Regions from separate parts of the Streptomyces sp. NPDC048196 genome, predicted to be linked through region 2. Evidence: riboswitches for the same ligand, from Rfam matches in the RefSeq annotation. Region 2 holds a riboswitch; the other holds the start of a gene.
What was found. Region 2 has a riboswitch for thiamine pyrophosphate ahead of thiO (glycine oxidase ThiO). Riboswitches for the same ligand answer to the same signal wherever they lie in the genome.
Positions count from the first base shown of each region.

Region 1: linked by a shared signal. The riboswitch ahead of thiC (phosphomethylpyrimidine synthase ThiC) and the one ahead of thiO (glycine oxidase ThiO) in region 2 are both predicted to bind thiamine pyrophosphate.

Region 1 is NZ_JBEZMM010000007.1:68,050-80,083, reverse strand. It holds gene AB0E02_RS10920 (SsgA family sporulation/cell division regulator) at 1-294, shown strand, start outside; gene AB0E02_RS10915 (YibE/F family protein) at 771-2,399, opposite strand; TPP riboswitch at 2,660-2,816, shown strand; gene thiC (phosphomethylpyrimidine synthase ThiC) at 2,810-4,600, shown strand; gene AB0E02_RS10905 (hypothetical protein) at 4,795-5,697, opposite strand; gene AB0E02_RS10900 (metallophosphoesterase) at 5,923-6,996, opposite strand; gene AB0E02_RS10895 (LacI family DNA-binding transcriptional regulator) at 7,338-8,438, opposite strand; gene hisC (histidinol-phosphate transaminase) at 8,856-9,935, shown strand; gene AB0E02_RS10885 (cyclophilin-like fold protein) at 10,054-10,422, opposite strand; gene AB0E02_RS10880 (cytochrome ubiquinol oxidase subunit I) at 10,690-12,034, shown strand, end outside.
Region 2 is NZ_JBEZMM010000021.1:183-12,216, reverse strand. It holds gene AB0E02_RS21085 (YhgE/Pip domain-containing protein) at 1-986, shown strand, start outside; gene AB0E02_RS21080 (TetR/AcrR family transcriptional regulator) at 1,022-1,645, shown strand; gene AB0E02_RS21075 (DUF4126 domain-containing protein) at 2,063-2,683, shown strand; gene AB0E02_RS21070 (NAD(P)/FAD-dependent oxidoreductase) at 2,752-4,275, shown strand; gene AB0E02_RS21065 (hypothetical protein) at 4,362-5,588, opposite strand; gene metF (methylenetetrahydrofolate reductase [NAD(P)H]) at 5,625-6,542, opposite strand; gene thiE (thiamine phosphate synthase) at 6,652-7,302, opposite strand; gene AB0E02_RS21050 (Rv2175c family DNA-binding protein) at 7,430-7,795, opposite strand; gene AB0E02_RS21045 (FAD-dependent oxidoreductase) at 7,941-9,224, opposite strand; TPP riboswitch at 9,380-9,492, shown strand; gene thiO (glycine oxidase ThiO) at 9,490-10,701, shown strand; gene thiS (sulfur carrier protein ThiS) at 10,698-10,919, shown strand; gene AB0E02_RS21030 (thiazole synthase) at 10,926-11,768, shown strand.

The sequences.
Region 1 (12,034 bases), on a different contig from region 2:
CCCGGCGATGCGCCCGTGACCTGGGCGTTCGGTCGTGAGCTGCTGCTGGACGGGCTGAGTCGGCCGTCCGGTGAGGGTGATGTGCGGATCGAACCGGCCTCGACCGCGCACCTCAGCGACGTCTTCATCAGCCTTCAAGTGGGCATCGAGCGCGCCCTGTTCCGGGTCAGCGCGGCGCCTCTGGTCGCCTTCCTGGACCGTACGGACCGGCTCGTCCCGCTTGGCAAGGAAGAGGTCTGCGACACCCTGGAAGCGGTCCTGGACCAGATCCTCACGGAGGCCCCCGCCGGCTGACCCGCCCGCGCCCCACCGGCCCAGCCCACTCGACCCTGTCCCCTGGCCGCGTCGCCCACCTGGCTGCGACCCGCGGCCGCGCCTATCTCTTGCGGCCGGGGTCGTGCCGGCCTGGTTGCGACGTCCGTGCCGGTCTGGCTGCGGCCCGGTTCGTGGCCTTCTGGTGTCGCCCGGGTGCGTGCCCGTCTGCGGGGAGAACCTCGATCCGCGCTCGCGCGTCCGCGCCCGGCCGGCCACCCCATCGTGACCGCGTCCCGTGTCCTCGCGTTCCGCGTCCCGGGGGTGGCGCCCCGTGTCCCCGCGTTCGCGCGGCCCCCGTCCCCGCGTCCCAGGGTGTCGCGTCCTCGCGTTCCGGGTGCCCCGCGCCTACGGCTCGCGTGGGCCTGGCCTCCGCGCCTCCAGCCGGTGTCGAGCCATAGACCTCGCACGATGCGATCTCCGAACCGAACCGCTCCCTAGCCCCCTGCTTCCCCTCCTCACCGCCGACGGCGCCTGCCGCGGCCTCCGCGGTGGCTGGAGCTCGGGCGGGGGGTGGCTGCTGATTGCTCTGATGACCCGGCCGTCTGCTGCGTCCCGTGGGTGTCCGGTGGGGCGGTCGCACCCTGCGTGCCGTAGTTACCCGGCGGGGCCACTGCACTCCGTGTGCCGGGGATGTCCGATGGGGCGGCTGCGCCGCGCGTGCCGAGGGTGTCCGGTGGGGACGTGGCGCTCTCGGCCTCGGAGATATTTGGGCGGGTGCCTCTGCCTCGGGGGCTGGGCTTTTTGCGGTCTGCTGCGACGACCAGGGCTGCCAGTAGCGTCGTCAGGGGTACCGAGGCCACCAGGCCGATGCTGCCCACCAGGGTGCGGACGATTTCCTCGGCCACCACCTCGCTCGTGGCGACCGTGCCGACGCTGCTCTGTGCGATGGAGAACAGCAAAAGCAACGGCAGGGCGGCGCCCGCGTAGGCCAGTACGAGGGTGTTGACGACGGAGGCGATGTGATCCCGGCCGATCCGCATTGCCGCGCCGTACAGCTTGCGCCAGCCGGCCGACGGGTCCGCCTCCCGTAGCTCCCAGATCGCCGCGGTCTGGGTGACCGTCACATCGTCGAGCACGCCCAGGGACCCGATGATGATCCCGGCCAGCAGCAGACCGCGGATCTCGATGTTCGGATAGAGGCCGTGCACCAGACCCGTGGTGTCGTCCGTATTGCCGGTCAGCAGCGCCCAGTTGATGAACACGGACCCCAGCAGCCCGATCAGCAGCAGCGACGCGAGGGTGCCGAGCACCGCGACCGAGGTGCGCGCCGTCAGGCCGTGGCACATGTACAGGGCGATCAGCATGATCGCGCTGCCTCCGACCACGGCCACCACCAGCGGATCGGAGCCCTGGAGGATCGCCGGCAGGATGAACAGCGTCAGGACGACGAAGCTGGCCGCCAGTGCCACCAGCGCCAGCACCCCGCGCAGCCGTCCTACGACGACGACCGCCAGGGCGAAGATTCCCGCCAGGATCCACATCGGCACCGACCGGTCGACATCGCTGACCGAGTACTGGAGCTCCTTGGGCGCCTTGGGGGAGTACGCCACCACGACGTCCTGTCCGGTGGAGTAGTGCCGGAGCGCGTCCGGCGTCACCACCGTCTGGAAGGTGCGTCCGGTGTTCTCGCCCGTGGTGACCTTGATCGTCGCCTGCTGGCAGGGCTTTCCCTTCGCCGCTCCCCCGGTCGGCTGTTGCCCGGTCGGCGACGGTGGCTGGGGCTGCTGCTCGGCATGTACGTCGGCGCAGTTGACCTCCGCGACCTTGATCACGCGGGCACGTTCCGTGGGCTGGTCGAAGCCCACACCGGACGGTTTGTGCGGTGGTGCACCGCCCGGCCAGAGCACGACCAGGCCGACCGCCACCGCGGCCGCGAACGGGATCAGGACCGCCGCGATCACCTTGCGCAGATGCCGGGAAACGGGCGCGGCAGGTCCGTGGCCATGACTGTGCCCGTGGCCATGACTGTGCCCGTGCCCGTGCCCGGAGCCATGGCCGTGGGCGTGCGCCTGCTCATGCCCGTGCCCATCCCCGTGTCCACCCCCCTGCGGGCCGGCCTGCTGACCAGCCAGTGGACCAGCCAGTTGGCCGGCCTGCGGACCAGCCAGCGGACCCGTCGGTGGACCCCCCTGCGCGCCGGACTGCTGCCGACCGGACTGCTGACGACCGGTATACGGACGGCCGGGCTGCGGGCGGCCGGGCGGAAGGTGGGGCTCGTGAGTGCTCACCGCCCGATCATTGCAAGATGTCCGGCTGCCCTCGCAAGACGTGCGGCTGCTGTCGGTGCTCCGTTCCGACGGGCCCCCTGTTCACTCCGCGGCATCGGCCGCTACCGTGGTGCCACCTTTGCAATCGCGGGAGCTCGGAGCACCGGGCTGAGAGGGCGCTGACCTTCGTCCCAGCGGTGTTTCACGTGAAACACCGGCGGACGGGTACCGCTGCGTCGACCGCCGAACCTGTTACCGGGTAATGCCGGCGTAGGGAGTTGGGTCTTATGACTCTGCAGGATGCACGCACGCCCGAAAGCGGAAGCGGTGCCAGCGGCGAGCCGAAGGAGATCGGCTGGCACAAGGGCTATGTCTCCGGATCGCGCCCGGACCTGCGGGTACCGGTCCGGCGAGTGCACCTCACCAACGGCAAGGACGTGACGCTCTACGACACGTCAGGGCCATATACCGACCCGAACATCGAAACCGACGTCCGCCGTGGCCTGGCGCCGCTGCGGGAGAACTGGATCATCGGCCGCGGCGACACCGAGGAGTACGCGGGCCGGCCTCTGCGCCCGGAGGACGACGGCCTCAAGCACACCTCGCCGCGCGGCGGCCTCAAGAACCTCGACGCGGTCTTCCCCGGCCGCCCGCGCCAGCCGCGCCGCGGCCGTGACGGCGCCGCGGTCACCCAGCTCGCCTACGCCCGGCGCGGCGAGGTCACCGCGGAGATGGAGTACGTCGCACTCCGCGAGAACGTCGCGCCGGAGTTCGTACGGGACGAGATCGCGGCCGGCCGCGCGGTGCTGCCGGCCAACGTCAACCACCCGGAGATCGAGCCGATGATCATCGGCAAGAACTTCCTGGTGAAGGTGAACGCCAACATCGGTAATTCGGCGGTCACTTCCTCCATCGAGGAGGAGGTGGAGAAGATGACGTGGGCGACGCGCTGGGGCGCGGACACGGTCATGGACCTCTCCACCGGCCGCAACATCCACACCACCCGCGAGTGGGTGCTGCGCAACTCCCCCGTCCCGATCGGCACCGTCCCGCTCTACCAGGCGCTGGAGAAGGTCGACGGCAAGGCGGAGGAGCTGACCTGGGAGATCTACAAGGACACCGTCATCGAGCAGGCCGAACAGGGCGTGGACTACATGACGGTGCACGCCGGTGTGCTGCTCCGCTACGTCCCGCTCACCGCCCGCCGCAAGACCGGCATCGTCTCGCGCGGCGGCTCGATCATGGCCGCGTGGTGTCTGGCGCACCACAAGGAGTCGTTCCTCTACACGCACTTCGAGGAGCTCTGCGAGATCCTCGCCTCCTACGACGTGACCTACTCGCTCGGTGACGGCCTGCGCCCCGGCTCCATCGCGGACGCCAACGACGAGGCGCAGTTCGCGGAGCTGAAGACGCTTGGCGAGCTCAACACCATCGCCAAGCGGCACGGCGTGCAGACGATGATCGAGGGCCCGGGACATGTCCCGATGCACAAGATCAAGGAGAACATCGACCTCCAGCAGGAGATCTGCGAGGAGGCCCCGTTCTACACGCTCGGGCCGCTGACCACCGACATCGCGCCCGCCTACGACCACATCACCTCCGGTATCGGCGCGGCGATGATCGCCTGGTGGGGCACCGCGATGCTCTGCTACGTCACGCCCAAGGAGCACCTGGGCCTGCCGGACCGCGATGACGTCAAGACCGGCGTGATCACCTACAAGATCGCGGCCCATGCGGCGGATCTGGCCAAGGGGCACCCGGGCGCCCAGGAATGGGACGACGCGCTCTCCGACGCGCGCTTCGAGTTCCGCTGGGAGGACCAGTTCAACCTGGCTCTCGACCCGGACACGGCACGCGCCTTCCACGACGAGACGCTGCCCGCCGAGCCGGCCAAGACGGCGCACTTCTGCTCGATGTGCGGGCCGAAGTTCTGCTCCATGAAGATCAGCAGGAGCATCACGGAGCAGTTCGGCGGCGACGCGGACGCCACGCCCGAGGAGGTCGAGGCCGGGATGCTGGAGAAGTCGAAGGAGTTCGCGGCAGCGGGGAACCGGGTGTACCTGCCGCTGGCGGACTGATCGGCTGACGGCGTGTGGGGGCCCCGACAGGGCTGGGCCCCAACAGGGCCTCCACCGCCGCCTCCCCCATCCGGTTCCTGGCGCCGCCTGGTCCCGAGCGCCGTCGGGTTCCTGGCGCCGCCCGGTCCGAGCGCCGCCCGGTTCCTGGCGCCGCCCGGTCCGAGCGCCGCCCGGTTCCTCGCGCCGCCCGGCTCCTAGTCCGCCCCCTCGTCCGGCCCCCCGTGATCCGGGCTGGTGAAGTCCGGGCTGGAGTAGCGCGGCCGGGAGGCCGAGGAGCCGGTTTCGGGGCTGGAGAACTCCGGGCGGGTGTAACCGAGCGTCGGGATGCGGCTCTCGGAGACCGGGGTGCGGCGCGGGACGTAGCGGACCGGGTCGTCGTCCGGAGTGGCCGTGGGGTCGGCGAGCGCCTCGCGCAGAAAGGGCAGCAGCCCGCGCTCCAGCAGGGCGCGCCGCCACGCCTCCCGGGCCTGCTCCAGGGACTCGTACAGCTCGTCGACTCTGGCGGACTCGGCGGACGGGCCGTTGCGCAGTGCGGTGACGACCAGGCAGGTCATCGCGACCAGGGAGCCGGCCGCGGTGAGCGCCGCGAACACCCAGCCGACGCTGATCAGTGGCTGCGCCAGCGACTTGTCGGGGCTGACCGCGCGCAGGACGTAGCCGATGACGAGAAAGAGCACGGCGGCGATACCGGCGAGGACCGGGGCGAGCACGGTGACCACCGCCGCCAGCCCGGCACCGGTGTTTCCGGCCTCGTCCCCGGCCGGGTCGGTGGCCGGTCCCGGCCCCTCCTCGGCGTCCTCCTCGTGCTCCCCGGCGGGCACCACGGGGCCGGACGCCGGGCCGGAGACGGCCGGTGCCGGTGCCCGCAGCTCGGCACGGAGCTGGACATAGCGTTGGTATTCGGCCGTTGCGCAGGCGGCGATGGCGGTGGTCGCGCTGAGCGCCATCGTGCGCAACTGCTCGTTGTTCAGATGCTTTCCCGTGGCGGCGGTGAGGTCGTCCGGGCGGTATTCCGCGGTACGCAGCGCCTCATCAAGGAGCCGCGCGAATTCCGCGCGGTCCTCGTTCAGCAGGTGCGGAGCGCTGTTCATGTGCATCCCCCGATGCTCCGTAGGGCCGTACGGCCGGCGTGGGCCGGGCAGTGGGCGGAAACGGAGGAGAGCCTGCTACGGATAGACCGATGGTAGAGCGACTCCGGTCCGGGGTGACAGAGAGTTTGCGGAAATTGAGTAACCGCCCGACCGGATCCCGCCGGTGTCTCCCCTCGTCCCTGCCCGCACCGGTCGTCCCGCCGGTCCGGGGGATACCTGCCCCGGGAACGCTCAGCCAGTCAGGGGGAGTTGGACGACCAGCAGCTTTCCGGCCATCGTGATGCCGCCGTCCATGGCGATGGCCAGACCGTCGGCGTAGACGTGCGGACCGTCGACCGCGATGCCGTCGCCCTCGCCGTCCTCCGTGCCGACCTCGCCCAGGAGGTACGGGATCGGGCTGTGGCCGTGCACGACGCGGTCACCGCCGTAGGCGTCCAGGAGTTCGCGTACGGCCTGCGAGCCGGACTCGTCGCGGAAGGCGAAGCGCTTGGTGAACTTCCGGAAGAGGTCCCAGACTTCGTCGGCGTCGCTGCGGGTGAGGACCTCGTGGACGGTGTCGTTGACGGCCTCGATGGAGTCGCCGTATTCGAGGTAGGCGGTGGTGTCGGAGTGCACGAGCAGATGCCCGTCCTCCTCCATCACGGCGTCCAGCCGGGCCATCCACTGCAGGTGGTGGTCCTCCAGGCGGTCCATGTCGGTCTTCTGGCCGCCGTTGAGGAGCCAGGCGGCCTGGAACGAGGCGGTGCCGGCGCCGGACTGCACAGGGGTGTCGCCGAACCGCTTGGCGCCCAGCAGCAGCAGCTCGTGATTGCCCATCAGGGCCTTGCAGTAGCCGCCGGCCGCCGCGGCCTCCGCGGACAGCTGCATGACCAGGTCGATCACGCCGATGCCGTCCGGGCCGCGGTCGGTGAAGTCGCCGAGGAACCACAGCCGGGCGTTGCCGGCCGCCCAGCTGCCGTCGGCGTCGATCAGGCCTTCGGCGGCCAGCGCCTCGCGCAGCTCGTCGTAGTAGCCGTGCACATCGCCGACGACGTAGAGGGGGCCCATGCCCTCGGGCGCGTCGGAGCTCATGGCCGGGTCGGGGACCGGCGCGACGGACGGCCGGTCGATGAGCGTGTCCGTCCGGCCCGGGGTGACGACCGGCAGGTCGCGGGCGGTAGGGGTGTAGTCCTCGGGCAGCTCGACCGGCGGCGAGGCCGGCGGCACCGCGGGGGGTGCAGGGGGCGCGGTGGGCGGTGCGACCGGGGGACCGGCGGGCAGATGGACCGGCGGGCCGGCCGGCGGCACGGGGGATCCGGCAGACATTTCGGGCGGCGGAGCGGACGCCGGAGCTTGTCCACCCATGGTCCACACCATGGGTTCCTGACTGGCCCCCTGAGTCATCGACCCCTCCACCGTTGCGCCGCCGTGCACCTCTCGGACCTTGCCTGGTCGACGGCGGTCCGCGGTGTCGTGCGCCCATCATAGGAATGCCGGTCGCGGGTTGTGACGCACCCGGGGGTGGTCAATCCGCTGGAGCCTGGCATTCGCGGCTGATTTCTCCCGGGATCGCCCTGTTTTTTCTGCGTCAACGCGGGCGCCCTCGCGTCAATGCGGGCGCTCCGGCGTCGTCCGGCGCGCCCGCTCGTTCGTGTTCGGCGGCGCGTTCAGTCGCCGGCGGGACCTCGTGGCGGGCTGATGGTCGTGCGTGGGGACCGCCGCTGGGAGGAGGTGCGCACGATCAGATCGGTCGGTATCACCTGCTCGATCGGGCGTCCGGTGTCGAGCCCCTCGATGGCGTCGATGAGGATCTGCACGACGGCGGTGCCGATCCGGCGCGGCTTGAGGGAGAGCGTGGTGATCGGCGGTTCGGTCGTGGCGTAGACGGTGGATTCGCTGCAGCAGACCAGCAGCAGGTCCTCCGGGACGCGCAGGCCGTAGCGCCGGGCGGCGGCGAGCAGATCGGTGCCGTTGGGGTCGAAGAGGCCGTAGACGGCGTCCGGCCGGTCCGGGCGGGCCAGCAGCCGGTCGGCGGCCACCGCGCCCGCACACGGGTCGTGGGCCGGGTACGACTCGTAGACCGGATCCTGCCCGACCCGCTCGCACCAGTGCAGGTACGCCGTGGTCGAAAGGCGGGTGTAGGTGTCGGTGGTGGTGCCGGTGAGCAGGCCGATGCGGCGGGCGCCGGCGTCGGCGAGGTGGTCGAGCAGGCCGAGGACGGCGGCCTCGTGGTCGTTGTCGACCCATCCGGTGACCGGCAGGGCCCCGCCGGGGCGGCCGTCGGAGACCACCGGGATCCCGTGCCGGACGAGCTCGGTCACGACCGGGTCGCCGTCGGCGGGGTCGATGACGACCGTGCCGTCCAGGGCGACGTTGGACCACACGTCGTGCCGGGAGGTCGCGGGGAGGATGACCAGCGCGTAGCCGCGGGCCAGGGCCGCGGAGGTGGCCGCTCTGGCCATCTCGGCGAAGTAGGCGAACTCGGTGAAGGTGAAAGGTTCATCCCCGTACGTGGTCACGGTCAGGCCGAGGAGCCCCGACTTGCCGGTACGGAGGGTGCGGGCGGCTGCGGACGGGCGGTAGCCCAGCCGGTCGGCCACCTCGCGGACGTGGCTACGGGTGGCATCCGGAAGCCGGCCCTTGCCGTTGAGCGCGTCGGAGACGGTCGTGATCGACACACCGGCTGCGGCGGCCACATCGCGGATGCCCGCCCGCCCCAGCCGGCGACCGGTCGCCCGGCTCACCTGGTGCTTCCCTGCTGCTGTCATGGCGAGCCGATAGTAGGGCTCGATAGGGCCATTCGCGGGGCCTTGACTGCGCCGATGGAAAGGCACGTTTCTGCAAGGTGATCTAACGTCAGATGCCGTACAAGCGAGGGAAGTTGGGGGTTGTGCTGGCTATTTGAGGGGAGAATTGCTGGCTCGACCTGTCGATCGGTTCAGGTCTCGAAGAGGTCTCAAGTCACCTTGACGAGGGATGCGCGCCACGGCGTAGGCCACCGGCGCGCGACTGCGAGCGGGGCGCGCCCCGAAGGTCTCACGCTGGCCCCGTCCGGGTGATCTTGGTGCACGGGTGCGGAGGGATGTGCCGGGCGCCCGATCCCTGCCGGGGCTGCCGCCGAACGGGTCAATCCTCTTAAGGTGTGCAGTATTGGAGATGGACGGGACGGTCGAGGAGGACCTGCGGTGAGCGAGAAGACCCCGAAGCTGCGTGCGGCGCTGGACGGCATCCCCACCTACAAGCCGGGGCGGCCGGCGCCGGCCGACGGTCCCGTCACCTACAAGCTGTCCTCCAACGAGAATCCCTATCCGCCGCTGCCGGGCGTCCTGGAGAGCGCGGTGACCGCCGCGGGGTCCTTCAACCGTTACCCGGACATGGCCTGCACGGGCCTGATGGCGGAGCTGGCCGACCGGTTCTCGGTGCCGGTGGAGCATCTGGCGACCGGCACCGGCTCGGTGGGCGTGGCCCAGCAGCTGATCCAGTCGACGGCCGGGCCGGGTGACGAAGTGATCTACGCCTGGCGGTCGTTCGAGGCGTACCCGATCATCACCCAGGTGTCCGGGGCCACCTCCGTGCAGGTCCCGCTGACCTCCGGTGAGGTGCACGACCTCGACGCGATGCTCGCCGCGATCACCGACCGGACCCGGCTGATCTTCGTCTGCAATCCCAACAACCCCACCGGGACCGTCGTCCGCCGCGCGGAGCTGGAGTCGTTCCTGGACCGGGTGCCGGGGGACGTGCTGGTGGTGCTGGACGAGGCGTACCGCGAGTTCATCCGCGACGCCGAGGTGCCGGACGGGATCGAGATCTACCGCGACCGTCCCAACGTCTGCGTGCTGCGGACCTTCTCGAAGGCGTACGGCCTGGCGGGGCTGCGGGTGGGCTTCGCGGTGGCGCACGAGCCGGTGGCCGCCGCGCTGCGCAAGACGGCGGTGCCGTTCGGGGTGAGCCAGCTCGCGCAGGAGGCGGCGGTGGCGTCGCTGCGCAGCGAGCAGGCCCTGCTGGAGCGGGTGGACGCCCTGGTGGCCGAGCGGGCGCGGGTGGTCGACGGGCTGCTCGGGCAGGGCTGGACGGTGCCGGAGACCCAGGCCAACTTCGTCTGGCTGCGGCTGGGGGACCGGACGACCGACTTCGCGGCGGCCTGTGAGCGGGCCGGCGTGGTGGTGCGGCCGTTCGCCGGTGAGGGCGTCCGAGTCACGATCGGGGAGACCGCGGCGATGGATCTGTTCCTGCAGGCGGCGGAGGATTTCCGCAAGGCGCTGTAAGCCGCCGAAAGGCGCCGGCATGCGCACCGGAAGGCGCTGCAAGGCGTTGCAGAGGAGTGGCACGGCAAAGGCCGCGGGTCCGTCGACCCGCGGCCTTTGCCGTGGTGGGCGGGGCTGCTCACGCCTGCTGTACGTGAATGGGGTCGCCGCTGCGGACGGTGGCCAGGACCCGCGGATCGCCGTCGATGCGGCCCAGCACGTTGCAGGGGGAGGCCAGCCGGGGTTCGTCGCCCTCGGAGATCGGCGTGGGGCCGTAGGGGAGCGCGAGGGCGTTGCCCGGTGGCCAGAAAGCGACGGTGCCGGCCTCGACGACCTGGCGGGCGTCGGGTTCCAGGGCGGGCGAGAGCCCGGTGTCGAAGTAGACCTCCTCGCCCCAGGTGTGGGCGGTGGCGTCGACCGGGAGGGCGGCCATGAGCGCCGCCGCGGTCGGGGTGTCGTCGAGGGTCGCGGTCAATTGCCCGGCGGGCCAGCTGATACGGATCTTCATGGCGATGAATTCAACAATGTGTTGAAGCCGTGCGGAAGAGGGCGTCCACACTCGGAGAAGGGCCCCCGCAACCTCGGCGGACGTATTCATGCGCCATGGATTCGAGCGTGACCGCAGTCACGTACCCCCCTTACCCAAGGGCGAGGGGGCATGGGAGATAATTGCTTGTGAATGTGAACGCGTTCACAAGCCCGTCCCGGTATTTACCGCTTTGTGTGACGCAAAAGGGACATTGCCGCTGGCAAGCGGCGAGGTAAGGAGCACGGCATGGAACTGGCCTTGGCGCCGGAGACTCTGGCGCGATGGCAATTCGGCATCACCACCGTCTACCACTTCCTCTTCGTCCCCCTGACGATCTCCCTCGCCGCTCTGGTGGCCGGACTCGAGACCGCATGGGTGCGCACGGGCAAGCAGCAGTACCTCAAGGCCACGAAGTTCTGGGGCAAGCTGTTTCTGATCAACATCGCGATGGGTGTCGTCACCGGCATCGTGCAGGAGTTCCAGTTCGGCATGAACTGGTCCGACTACTCGCGGTTCGTCGGTGACGTCTTCGGTGCCCCGCTGGCCTTCGAGGCGCTCATCGCGTTCTTCTTCGAGTCGACCTTCATCGGCCTGTGGATCTTCGGCTGGGACAAGCTGCCCAAGAAGATCCACTGCTTCTGCATGTGGATGGTCTCCATAGGCACGATCCTGTCGGCGTACTTCATCCTGGCCGCGAACTCCTGGATGCAGCACCCGGTCGGCTACAGGTACAACGCCACCACCCGACGCGCCGAGCTCACCGACTTCTGGAAGGTGCTGACCCAGGACACCACCCTGGTCGTCGTCTTCCACACGCTGACCGCCGCCTTCCTGACGGGCGCCGCGTTCATGGTCGGCATCTCCGCCTTCCACCTGATGCGCAAGAAGCACATCAAGGTCATGCGGACCTCGCTGCGGCTCGGGCTGATCACCCTGGTCATCGCCGGCATCCTCACCGCGGTCAGCGGTGACACGCTCGGCAAGGTCATGTTCAAGCAGCAGCCGATGAAGATGGCCGCCGCCGAGGCGCTCTGGGACAAGGAGGCGCCGGCGCCGTTCTCGGTCTTCGCCTACGGGGACGTGGAGAAGGGCCACAACAAGGTGGCCATCGAGATACCCGGACTGCTCTCGTTCCTGGCCCATGACGACTTCTCCTCGCCGGTCCCCGGCATCAACGACGTCAACAGGTCCGAGCAGCAGAAGTTCGGCCCCGGCGACTACCGGCCCAACATCCCCGTCGCCTACTGGGGCTTCCGCTGGATGATCGGCTTCGGCATGTCGTCGTTCGCCATCGGGCTCGCCGGGCTCTGGCTCACCCGCAAGAAGTTCTGGCTGTCGCCCGGACTGCGCACCGGCGACGAGGAACCACCGAAGCTCGCGCTCACCAAGAACAAAGTGCTCGGCGCCCGCCTCAGCAAGTGGTACTGGTCGCTCGCCTTCGTCACCCTCGGCTTCCCGCTGATCGCGAACTCGTGGGGCTGGATCTTCACCGAGACGGGCCGGCAGCCCTGGGTCGTCTACGGCGTGCTGCGCACCTCCGACGCGGTCTCCCCCGGCGTCTCGCAGGGCGAGGTGCTCACCTCGATGATCG
Region 2 (12,034 bases):
CCGCGGTCAAGAAGATCAACGACCTCAACGACGGTGCGCACAAGGTGTCCGCGGGCGCCCGCAAGCTGGCCGCGGGCAATGCGCAGCTGGCCGCCGGCGCGGACCGGCTGAACGACGGCGCGCACCAGCTGCACGACGGCACGGGCCGGGCCGCGGCCGGGATGCAGGACCTCGACTCCGGGGTGGGCAAGCTCAAGGACGGCGCGCAAACCCTGGACGGCGGCATGTTCAAGCTCTCCGACGGCTCGCAGAAGCTGGCCGGCGGCCTGCACGACGGGGCGAAGCGGATCCCCGACTACGGCAAGAGGGAGCGCGACGCCCGCACCCTGGTGATGTCCGACCCGGTGCAGCTGGCCTCCGGCGCCGCCCACAAGGCGCCCAACTACGGCACCGGTTTCGCGCCGTACTTCATCCCGCTGTCGCTGTGGGTCGGCGCCATGGTGGCGTACATGCTGATCCAGCCGCTCAACAGGCGGGCGCTGGCGATGGGCGCCTCCTCCTGGCGGGTGGCGGTCTCCGGCTGGCTGCCGGTGGTCGGCGTGGGCGTACTGCAGACCGCGGCCCTGATGTCCGTACTGCACTTCGGGCTCGGCCTGCAGATGGCCAGGGCGGCCGGCACGCTCGGCTTCCTGGCGCTGGTCACGGCCTGTTTCTCGGCGATCGTGCAGTGGCTGAACGCACAGTTCGGGCCGGCCGGCCGGATCCTGGTGCTGGCGCTGCTGATGCTCCAGCTGACCTCGGCCGGCGGCACGTACCCGGTGCAGACCAGCCCCGGCTTCTTCGGCGCCATCCACCCGTATCTGCCGATGAGTTACATCGTGGAGGGGCTGCGCCGGCTCATCACCGGGGGCGACCTCACGCCCGTATGGCAGGGCAGTGCGGTACTGGCGGCCTTCACCGTCGGCGCGCTCCTGCTGACCTCGCTGACCGCCCGTGGCCGCCAGGTGGTCCGGATGAAGGACCTCCACCCGGAGCTGAGCCTGTGAGCACGCACACCCCGGAGAGCGGCACAATCCCCTCCATGGACAGCTCCAACACACGCCGCGACGCCACCCGGCGCAAGCTCTTCGAAGCCGCGGTCACACTCATCGCCGAACAGGGCTTCTCCTCCACCACGGTGGACGAGATCGCCGAACGGGCGGGGGTCGCGAAGGGCACGGTCTACTACAACTTCGCGAGCAAGAACGTTCTCTTCGAGGAGCTGCTGCGGCACGGCATAGAGCTGCTGGCGACCTCCTTGCAGGCGGCCGCCGACGAGGTCATCGACCGGGGCGGCCGCCGGATCGACGCACTGGACGCGATGATCCGGGCCGGGCTGGACTTCATCTCCCGTTACCCGGCGCTCACCCAGCTCTACGTCGCCGAGCTGTGGCGCACCAACCGCGCCTGGCAGTCGACGCTGATGGTGGTGCGGGAGCGGGCCATCACGGTCGTCGAGAACGTGCTGCGCGAGGCGGTCGACCAGGAGGAGCTGAGCGAGGAGATCGACATTCCGCTGACCGCCTCGGCACTGTTCGGGATGGTCCTGGTGGCGGCCCTGGACTGGCAGTCGTACCAGCCGGACCGGTCGATCGACGAGGTGCACGCCGCGTTGTCCCGGCTGCTCCAGGGCCGGGTCAGCGGCCGTTCCGCGGAAGGCCGGTGACGACCGGCCACAACAACAGCGGGTAGCTGCGGACCGACCGCAGAAATGGATGAGTGCGCGCCGTATTGGTCAGGTACGGCGCGCACCCCTTTGTGTTCCCCCGCGGGCCCGCACCGGAGAGTGCGCCGCCCTGGCACGGATCGTTCCCCCTCCGATCCGACCAGGGCGGCGTTTCCCCCGTGCTCCCCCGTGGAGCCCCCGTACTCCCCCGTCGTTCCCCCGTCCTCCCCCGTCACGTCCGGGAGCCGCGCCGCTCCGCCGCCCCGTGTCGGCGGTGCGGCGCCGCTTCCCTTCCGTGGCCCCCACTCTTCCGTCCGGGCGGCCGCCGGCCCATCCGCGTACCTACTCATCTGGCCGTCTGAGTACGGATACTCAAAACTGAGCACCGGGCCCCACGGGCGGCCTACGATCTGCGTCGTGTCCGTACTTCCCTTGGTTTTCACCAGTGGCTGGGCGAGCGGGATCAACGCCTACGCCGTCGTCCTGCTCCTCGGCCTGCTCGGCACGGCCGGCGTCACCGACGACGTCCCCGCCGCGCTGCAGCGCCCCGACGTGCTGATCGTGGCCGGGGTGCTCTTCCTGGTGGAGGCGATCGCCGACAAGGTCCCCTACCTCGACTCGGTCTGGGACGCGGTGCACACGGTCGTCCGGCCGGTCGCGGGCGGCGTGGTGGCGGCGCTGCTGGCCGGGCACGACGGGTCGCTGCCCCAGCTGGCGGCGGGCGCGGTGGGCGGCTCCACGGCGCTGCTGAGCCACTTGGTCAAGGCGGGCACCCGGATCGCGGTGAACACCTCGCCGGAGCCGGCCAGCAACATCGTGCTGAGCCTGCTGGAGGACCTGGGCGTGGCCGGGATCGTGGTCCTCGCGGTCTTCCATCCGCTGATCGCCGGGTCCATCGCGGCACTGCTGCTGCTCACGGGCATCGTGGTGGTGGTCCTTCTGTGGTCGCGGATCCGCCGGTACCTGCGCCGGCGGCGGGCCCGGCGCGAGGAGAAGCGACTGGCCGCGGCGGGCGCCGGGGTGCCGCCGGCGGGCTGAGCGGGCCCCGGCCGCGACCGCACCCGCCCGTTCCGGCGTTGTCGGTGGCGGCGGATAAAGTCGCAGGCATGGCACGGATTGCGGTGATCGGCGCCGGGATGGGCGCGATGGCGGCCGCTGCCCGGCTGGCCGTCGCGGGCCACCGGGTGGCGGTGTTCGAGCGTGCCGCGACGCACGGCGGCGCGGTGCGGCAGCTGGCACGGGACGGTTTCACCTTCGACACGGGCCCGGGCCTGCTGCATCTGCCCGCGGTCTACCGCGACCTGTTCATCAAAACCGGCCGCGAGCCGCTGGAGAGCTGCCTGGAGCTGTCCCAGGTCGATCCCGCGAGCCGCCATGTCTTCGCCGACGGTACGGCGGTGTCGCTGCCCAACGCCTCGCGGGCCGGGGTCCTCGCGGCGCTGGACGAGGCGCTGGGCGCGGGGGCCGGTGAGCGCTGGAGCGAGCTGGTGGGCCGCGCCCGCGAGGCCTGGGACGCCGCCCGCCGGCCGCTTCTGGAGGAGCCGCTGTGGCAGGACTGGCGGGTGCTGGGGCGCGATCCGTATCCGGCGGTGCGCCGGCGCGGGCTGTTCGGCCGGCGCGACAAGGGGCCGACGACGGCCACCCTCGCCGAGATCGCCCGCCGCGAGCTGGCCGACCCCCGGTTGGTCGCCCTCCTGGAGAGCCATGCGCTGGCGTACGGCCTGGACCCGCGCCGGGCCCCGGCGAGCGCCGCGGTGCTGCCGTACATGGAGCAGACCTTCGGCAGCTGGTACCCCCGCGGCGGTGTGCGGGCGCTGGCCGACGCGCTGTACGAGCGCTGTCTGGCCCGCAAGGTGGAGTTCACCTTCGGTGCGGAGGTGACCGGGATCGCCGAGAAGGGCGGCCGGGTGGCGGGCGTCGAGCTGGCCGACGGCCGGCGGGAGGAGGCCGCCTTCGTGGTCGCGGGCCTCGACCCGGCCCGGCTGCCCGGGCTGCTGGGCGGCCGCGAGCCGTACGACGCGGACGAGGTGCGGCCGCGGACCGGCCCGGCGGACCGTGCCCCGGGACGGCTGACGGTCTGTCTGGCGCTGCGCGGGCCCCGCGAGGCGGGCGCGGTACACCGCACGGTGGTCCATGCCCCGGACCGCGCCGCTGAGTTGGCGGGCGTGTTCGGGGACGGCAGCGGGGGTCCGCGGACGCCCTGTGCGCGGCCGACGGTGACGGTGCTGCGCCCGGACGACCCCACGACGCGGCCCGACGGGGAGCACGAGGCGGTGACGCTGTCCGCGACGGTCGCGCCGCACGGCCCGGTGGACCGGCTCGACGGTGCGGCCGTCGAGGAGGCGGCCGACCGGCTGACGACGGTGGCCGAGGCCGCGGTGCCGGGGCTGCGCGAGCGGGTGCTGTGGCGTGAGGTGCTGCCGCCGGCGGACGGGGAGGCGATACCGGCCCCCGCGTTGCCGGGCCGGGAGGGCCGCTTCCTGCGGCCCGGGAACCGCACCCGGATACCGGGGCTGTACGCGGTCGGCGGCTGGTCACACCCGGGCGGCGGTCTGGCGCACGCCGGGATGTCCGGGGCGCTCGTCGCGGGACTGATCGTGCACGGCGACGACTGGCACGGCTCCACGTAGGGCCGGGCCGGGGTGGTCGGGGGACGTCAGGGGCGGTCGGAGCGACCCGGCGGCGGGCCGGAACGAGCCTGCGGCTCTCGGCACCGTCAGTAGCGGTACGGCCGGCCGTCGTAGTCCTGCTGCTGGTACGGCGGGTAGGGCTGCTGCTCGGGCGGGAGTTCGTCACCACGCTGCTGCGGGACCCAGACCCCGCCGGGCGGGGTCTCGCCGTAGCCCTGGCCGGGGTTCTGTCCCGCCGGCTGGCCCTGGTCGCCGTACTGCTGCCCGCCGTAGGACGCCTGGCCGTAGGGGTCGGGCTGGGCGTAGGGGTCGTAGGGCGCGGCGTACTGCTGGCCGCCGTAGGGGTCGGAGTAGCCGGCCTGGCCGGAGCCGTCGCCGTAGGCCGCGTACGGGTCGCCGTAGGGGTCCTGGCCGGCCGCGGGCGTGCCGTAACTGCCGCCGTAGCCATAGCCGTTGGCGTCACCGGCGCCGCTGCCCGCGGTGCCGTCCGTGGTGGCCCCGTACGCGTCGTAGCCGCCGTAGTCGCTGTAGTCGCTGCTCTGCGGGGCTCGGGCGTCCGGGCTGTAGATGCCGTACTGGCCGGTCTCCTCGGGCATCGGCTGCGGTGCGTAGACGGTGGTGGCGTCGAAGGCCTGGGTGGCGAACACGCTCCGGTCCTGCGGGTCCTGGTACGGGTCCGGACCGCCGTAGCCGCCCGCGCCGTACCCGTCGGCCGCGGAGTCGTAGGAGTTCTGACCGGCGTAGGAGTCCTGGCCGGCGTAGGAATCCTGGCCGGCGTAGGAGTCCCGGTCCGCGTAGGCATCCTGGCCGGCGGCGTACGGGTCCTGGCCGCCGTAACCGTCCTGCCCGGGGAAGCCGGGGCTCTGGAAGCCCCCGGTGCTCTCGAAGGTGTCCGGGCCCCCGTCCGCGCCCCGGCCGGGGCCGGCCTGCGGAGCGTCGGCCGGGCCGCCACCGGGACCGTCGGCCGGCGGCACCGCCTCGACGTCGGAGACCTGCAGGGACGGTTCGGCGGCGGGCGGGCCGGACCGGCGACCGCGGCGCCGCCGGCTCTCACCGGGCTTGCCGCCCAGCGCCCAGCCCTCGGTGAAACCGCGTTTGAAGGAGAGCGTCACATTGGTCTGGCCGGTGGCGAACGCGATCAGACCGACCCCGATCACGATCACCGAGGGGATGATGACGCCGATGACGACGCCGAGGAAGCCGACGAAGGCGAGCAACCGCCAGCGCAGCCGGGCCTTGTACTGGAGCAGCACCTCGCCCAGCAGCCACAGGGCGACCAGACCGAACGCGATGTAGAGGATCGTCCAGCCCATATACGCCCCTCTTCCGCCGCTCGCCGGCCACCGTGATCAGGGCCGCTGGTGCAGCCCCAGATTCTCGTAGATTTCCAGAGTCGCCGTGGAGTGGTTGAGGGTAATGAAGTGCAACCCGGGCACGTCCTCGGCCATCAAGCGCGAACACACCTCGGTCGCGTACTCGATCCCAATGGAGCGTACCGCCGCCGGGTCGTCCTTGACGGCCAGGATGCGCTCGGCCAGTTCGGGCGGGAACGCGGCATTGCTGAGCTGCGCGAACCGCTCGATCTGACGGACGTTCGTGACCGGCATGATCTCCGGGATGATGGGTGTCTGGCAACCCGCCGCCGCGACCCGGTCGCGGAGCCGGAAGTAGTCCTCCGGGTAGAAGAACATCTGGGTGATGGCGAAGTCCGCGCCGGCCCGGCACTTGGCGACGAAGTGGGTCACGTCGGTGTCCCAGTCCGTCGAGCGCGGGTGCATCTCGGGGAAGGCGGCGACGCCGACGCAGAAGTCGCCGGACTCCTTGATCAGCCGGACCAGGTCGGCGGCGTAGGAGACGCCGTCCGGGTGCTTGATCCACTCGCCCATGGGGTCGCCGGGCGGGTCGCCGCGCAGCGCGAGCATGTTGCGGATCCCGGCGTCGGCGTACTGGCCGATGATGTTGCGCAGGTCGGCGAGGGAGTGGTTGACCGCGGTCAGATGGGCCACCGGGGTGAGGGTGGTGTCCGTGGCGATGCGCTCCGTGGCGCGCACCGTGCCGTCACGGGAGGTGCCGCCGGCGCCGTACGTGACGGAGACGAAGGTCGGGGAGACGGCCTCGATCCGGCGAATGGCGTTCCACAGGGTCCGCTCACCCTTCTCGGTCTTCGGGGCGGCGAACTCGAAGGAGTAGGACTGCTTGCCGGAAGCGAGCAGCTCACGCACGGTCCGTGCGCGATCAGTCCTGGTGGAAGCTGTACCTAGGGCCATACGGGCAGGTTAACCAGCAGCCGGTCTCACACCAACCGTCATCGGCGTTATGCCTGGTTGGTCCGGTTCATGTCCAGTGGGTGGACATTTTGCGGCCCGCCGGGGCCCGTCAGGCGTCCCAGGTCCGGATGCGCTTGGCCAGTGCGGCGGCCGCCGCGCCCGGATCGTCGGCCTCCGTGATCGCCCGGACCACCACCACCCGGCGGGCGCCGGCCGTCAGCACCTCGTCGAGGTTGCCGGCGTCGATCCCGCCGATCGCGAACCAGGGGCGCTCGGGGGCGCGCGCGGCGGTGTACCGGACCAGGTCCAGGCCGGGGGCGTGCCGGCCCGGCTTGGTGGGGGTCGGCCAGCAGGGGCCGGTGCAGAAGTAGTCCACGCCCGCTTCGGTGAGCGCGACGTCCACCTCGGCCTCGGCGTGCGTGGAGCGGCCTATCAGGACGTCGGGGCCGAGCAGGGCGCGGGCGGCCGGGACGGGCAGGTCACCCTGGCCGAGGTGCAGCACATCGCTGCCGGCGGCGTGCGCCACGTCCGCCCGGTCGTTCACGGCCAGCAGCTTGCCGTGCCGCCGGCAGGCGTCCGCGAAGACCTCCAGGTGCCGCAGCTCCTCGCCGGCCTCCATGCCCTTGTCGCGCAGCTGGACGATGTCGACACCGGAAGCGAGCACCGCGTCCAGGAACTGCGGGAGGTCGCCCTGCTTCCTGCGGGCGTCCGTGCAGAGATAGAGCCGGGCGTCGGACAGGGCCTGTCGTGCGGCGCTCATGGGCGGATTCCCCCAGGTCAGGGGCGTACGGACCGGGTCTTCCGGTCCGTACGCCCCGAAAGGTGGTTACGGATCGAGGTGGCTGCGGAGGCCGCCGCGGCTGCCGGGGGCGGCCGCGGCGGCGGCGTCAGACGGCGAGGGCCTGGGCCCGGCGCTTGACCTCCGTGCCGCGATTCTCGCGCAGCGCCTGCGCCGGGGTGCCGGGCAGGCTCTCATCCTCGGTGAACAGCCACTCCAGCATCTCCTCGTCGGTGAAGCCGTCGTCCTTGAGGAGGGTGAGGGTACCGACGAGGCCCTTGACCACCTTGTCGTCCTTGATGAAATCGGCGGGCACCTGGAGCACCCGGTTCTCGCCGCGGCGCACCGCGATCAGCTGGCCCTCCTTGACCAGCTGCCGGACACGGGTCACCTCGACGCCGAGTTGTTCGGCGATGTCGGGGAGGGTGAGCCAGGCGGGGACGAGTCCATCGATCTTTGCGTCAATCTCGGTCACAGGACAAGCCTGCCACCTCGCACTGACAGCCGGTAGCCGGGCATCCCCGTCAGGGCCGTTCCGGCACACCGGAGAGTGACCACGCGCCCTCGGCGCGCCCGCCGGTGCGCCCGCCGGCGCCCCCGATGCCCCGGCCGCCCGCCGGCTACAGCGCCGCGGCCTTCAGCGGTACCGCCGCGTTCGCCGCCCGCTCCCGGTCCAGGGCCACACCCCGCTCGATGAGCTTGCGCCCCTGGGCGAGGTCCCGCGGCCGCCCCACGGCGAGCAGGGCGACCAGCCGGCCCCCGGGGCTCCCGCCGGCCGGCGTCCCGCCCGGCCCGCCGGCGCCGCGCAGCCAGAGCACCGACCAGGCCGCGCCGGAGGGGTCGCCGCGCCACACCAGCTCGTCGGAGTCCACGTGATGGCCCACGTACTGCACGAACCGGCCGAACTGCTCGGACCAGAAGTACGGGACGGGGTCGTAGACCAGCCCCTCCGATCCGGCGCGGGCGATGTTCTCGGCGACCGTACGGGGGCCCTGGAGGGCGTTGTCCCAGTGGTGGACCAGCAGGCGGGTGCCGTAACGGGTGGACGGGAAGGAGGCGCAGTCGCCGACCGCGTAGACATCGGGGGCGGAGGTGCGCAGCCGTTCGTCGGTGAGCACCGAGCCGTCCTCGACCGAGATCTCCACGCCCGAGCCGGCAAGCCAGGCGGTGGCGGGGCGGGCGCCGATGCCGACGACCACCGCGTCGGCGGGCAGCACCGTGCCGTCGGCGAGGGTGACCGCCCCGGACGTCACGGAGGCGACCCGGGCGCCGAGCCGCAGCTCGGCGCCGGCGTCCGCGTACCAGCCGGTCATGTGGGCGGCGACCTCGGCGGGCAGCGCACCGGCCAGCGGGCGGTCGGCGGCCTCGACGACGGTGACCGCGCAGCCCGCCTCCCGGGCCGCGGTCGCGAACTCGGCGCCGATCCAGCCGGCCCCGACGACCACGATCTCGTGCTGGGCGGCGAGCACCGGCCGCAGCCGTTCGGCGTCGTCGAGGGTGCGCAGCAGGTGGACGCCGGGCAGCCCCTCGCTGCCGGGCAGCGTGATCGGGTCGGCACCGGTGGCGATCACCGCGTGGTCGTACGGCACCCGGCCCGCATCCGTCTCGACCACGCGCTCCTCCGGGACCAGGGCGGTGACCCGGCGGCCGAGGTGGAGGTCGATGTTCAGCCCGGCGAAATCGACCTCGAAGGCGGAGCCGTCGGCCTTGCCCAGCAGGACCGCCTTGGAGAGCGGGGGGCGGTCGTAGGGCTGGTGCGGCTCGTCGCCGATCAGCGTGATCGTGCCGGGCCAGCCCTGTTCCCGCAGGGCGACCGCGGTCTGCACGCCCGCGATTCCGGCGCCGACGATCACCACGCGCAGCGTGCGGTCAGGGGCCTGGGAGGACTTGCTCTGCTCGCTCACCCGATCACTCTAGGACGGGCGGCGACGCGGCTCGCAGCAGCGCGCAAGGAGATCTCTGACACACCGTCACGGACCGCCGTCCCGGTCCCCGGGGCCACCGGTGTGGCCCCGCGTTCCCTTACGGCCCGTCGCGGCCCCGTATTAGGGTGACCGATGCACGCACTCGCGGGAGCCCGGGCGTACCGGGCTGAGAGGGAGGCTGGCCGGCCTCCGACCGTACGAACCTGATCCGGGTCATGCCGGCGAAGGGAGGGGCTGGACGCCCATGCATCCACCTGCCACAGGAACCACGAAGCACCCCGATGTACTCGTCATCGGCGGCGGCATCATCGGGCTGGTCACCGCCTGGCGGGCGGCCGGCCGCGGGCTGACCGTCGCCGTGGCCGATCCCGCACCGGGCGGCGGCGCGGCACACGTCGCGGCCGGCATGCTGGCCGCGGTCACCGAGCTCCACTACGGCGAGCAGACCCTGCTGGGCCTCAACCTCGCCTCGGCCCGCCGCTATCCGCGGTTCGTCGAGGAGCTGGAGGAGGCCGGCGGGCAGCCGACCGGCTACCGGCGGTGCGGCACCCTGGCGGTCGCCCTGGACGCCGACGACCGGGCCCACCTGCGCGAACTGCACGCCCTGCAGATCCGTTCGGGGCTGGACTCCCAGTGGCTCACCGGCCGGGAGTGCCGCCGCCTGGAGCCGATGCTGGCCCCCGGCGTACGTGGCGGGCTACGGGTCGACGGCGACCACCAGGTCGATCCGCGCCGGCTGGCCCATGCGCTGCTGGTGGCCTGCGAGCGCGCCGGGGTGGTCTTCCACCGCACGCGCGCGCAGCGGCTGACGGTCGACGCCGGGCGGGCCGGCGGGGCCCAACTCGCCGACGGGACACGGCTGTCGGCCGGCCAGACCGTACTGGCGGCGGGCAGCTTCAGCGGCCGGCTGGCCGGGGTGCCCGAGGAGGTGCGGCCGCCGGTGCGGCCGGTCAAGGGACAGGTGCTGCGGCTGCGGCTGCCGGACATGCCGGCCGGCTCCCCCGCCTTCCTGTCGCGCACCGTACGGGCCGTCGTCCGCGGCAATCCGCTCTATCTGGTGCCGCGGGAGAGCGGCGAACTGGTCGTCGGCGCCACCAGCGAGGAGCTGGGCTGGGACACCACGGTCACCGCCGGCGGCGTCTACGAGCTGCTGCGGGACACGCACGAGCTGGTGCCCGGCATCACCGAGCTGCCGCTCGTGGAGAGCTGCGCCGGGCTGCGCCCCGGCTCCCCCGACAACGCCCCGCTGCTCGGCCCGACCGAACTGCCCGGCCTGCACCTGGCCACCGGCCACTTCCGCAACGGTGTCCTGCTGACGCCGGTCACCGGTGACGTGATGGCCGAACTGCTGGCCACCGGGAGCCTCCCCGACGAGGCCCGCCCCTTCAGCCCCGCGCGCTTCGCCACCACCTCGAAGGCCGCGCACCCCCGCCTCCTCCAGGAGCAGCCCGTATGAGCGCCCCCGCCCCCACCATCTCGGTGTCCGTCAACGGCGAACCCCGCGAGATCCCCGGCGGACTCACCCTCGACCGGCTCGTCGCGACCCTGTCCTCGGCGCCGTCCGGGGTGGCCGCCGCGGTCAACGAGGTCGTGGTGCCGCGCACCCGGTGGCCCGCCACCCCGCTCGGCGACGGCGACCGGGTCGAGGTCCTCACCGCGGTCCAGGGAGGCTGACCCGCCATGGCCGAAACCGACCTCTCCGCCGAGACGCGCGTCACCCCGCCCACCGACACCTCCGATCCCCTCACCATCGCCGACACCACCTTCACCTCCCGCCTGATCATGGGCACCGGCGGCGCACCCAGCCTCGACGTCCTGGAACGGGCACTGCTCGCCTCCGGTACGGAGCTGACCACGGTCGCCATGCGGCGGCTGGACCCGACCGTGCAGGGCTCGGTGCTGTCCGTCCTGAACCGGCACGGGATCCGGGTGCTGCCCAATACGGCGGGCTGCTTCACCGCGGGCGAGGCGGTGCTCACCGCCCGGCTCGCCCGGGAGGCGCTCGGCACCGACTGGGTCAAGCTGGAGGTCGTCGCGGACGAGCGCACCCTGCTGCCCGACCCGATCGAGCTGCTGGACGCCGCGGAGACCCTGGTGGACGACGGCTTCACGGTGCTGCCCTACACGAACGACGATCCGGTGCTGGCCCGCAAACTGGAGGACGTGGGCTGCGCCGCGATCATGCCGCTGGGCTCGCCGATCGGCTCCGGCCTGGGCATCCGCAACCCGCACAACTTCCAGCTGATCACCGAGCGGGCCGGCGTCCCCGTCATCCTGGACGCCGGCGCCGGCACGGCCTCCGACGCGGCCCTCGCGATGGAACTGGGCTGCGCGGCGGTCATGCTGGCCTCCGCGGTGACCCGCGCCCAAGAACCCGTCCTCATGGCACACGCGATGCGCCACGCGGTGGCGGCGGGCCGCCTGGCGCACCGCGCGGGCCGCATCCCGCAACGCCACTTCGCGGTCGCGTCCTCCCCCGGGGACGGGATGGCCGCACTCGACCCTGAACGGCCGGCGTTCTGACCCTGCCGTTGCGCGCTTTGCGGCGCCTCCCACGTACCCGTCTGCTGCGCCGCGGGTCGTCTCGCGGTTGCGCTTTGCGGCGCGCCGCACGTACCCGTCTGCTGCGCCGCGGGTCGTCTCGCCGTTGCGCTTTGCGGCGCCCCGCACGTAGCCGTCTGCTGCGCCGCGGGGCGTCTCGCCGTTGCGCTTCGCGGCGCCCCGCATGGACCTGTCTGCTGCGCCGCGGGGCTTGGTCGCCGTTGCGCTTTGCGGCGCACCGCACGTAG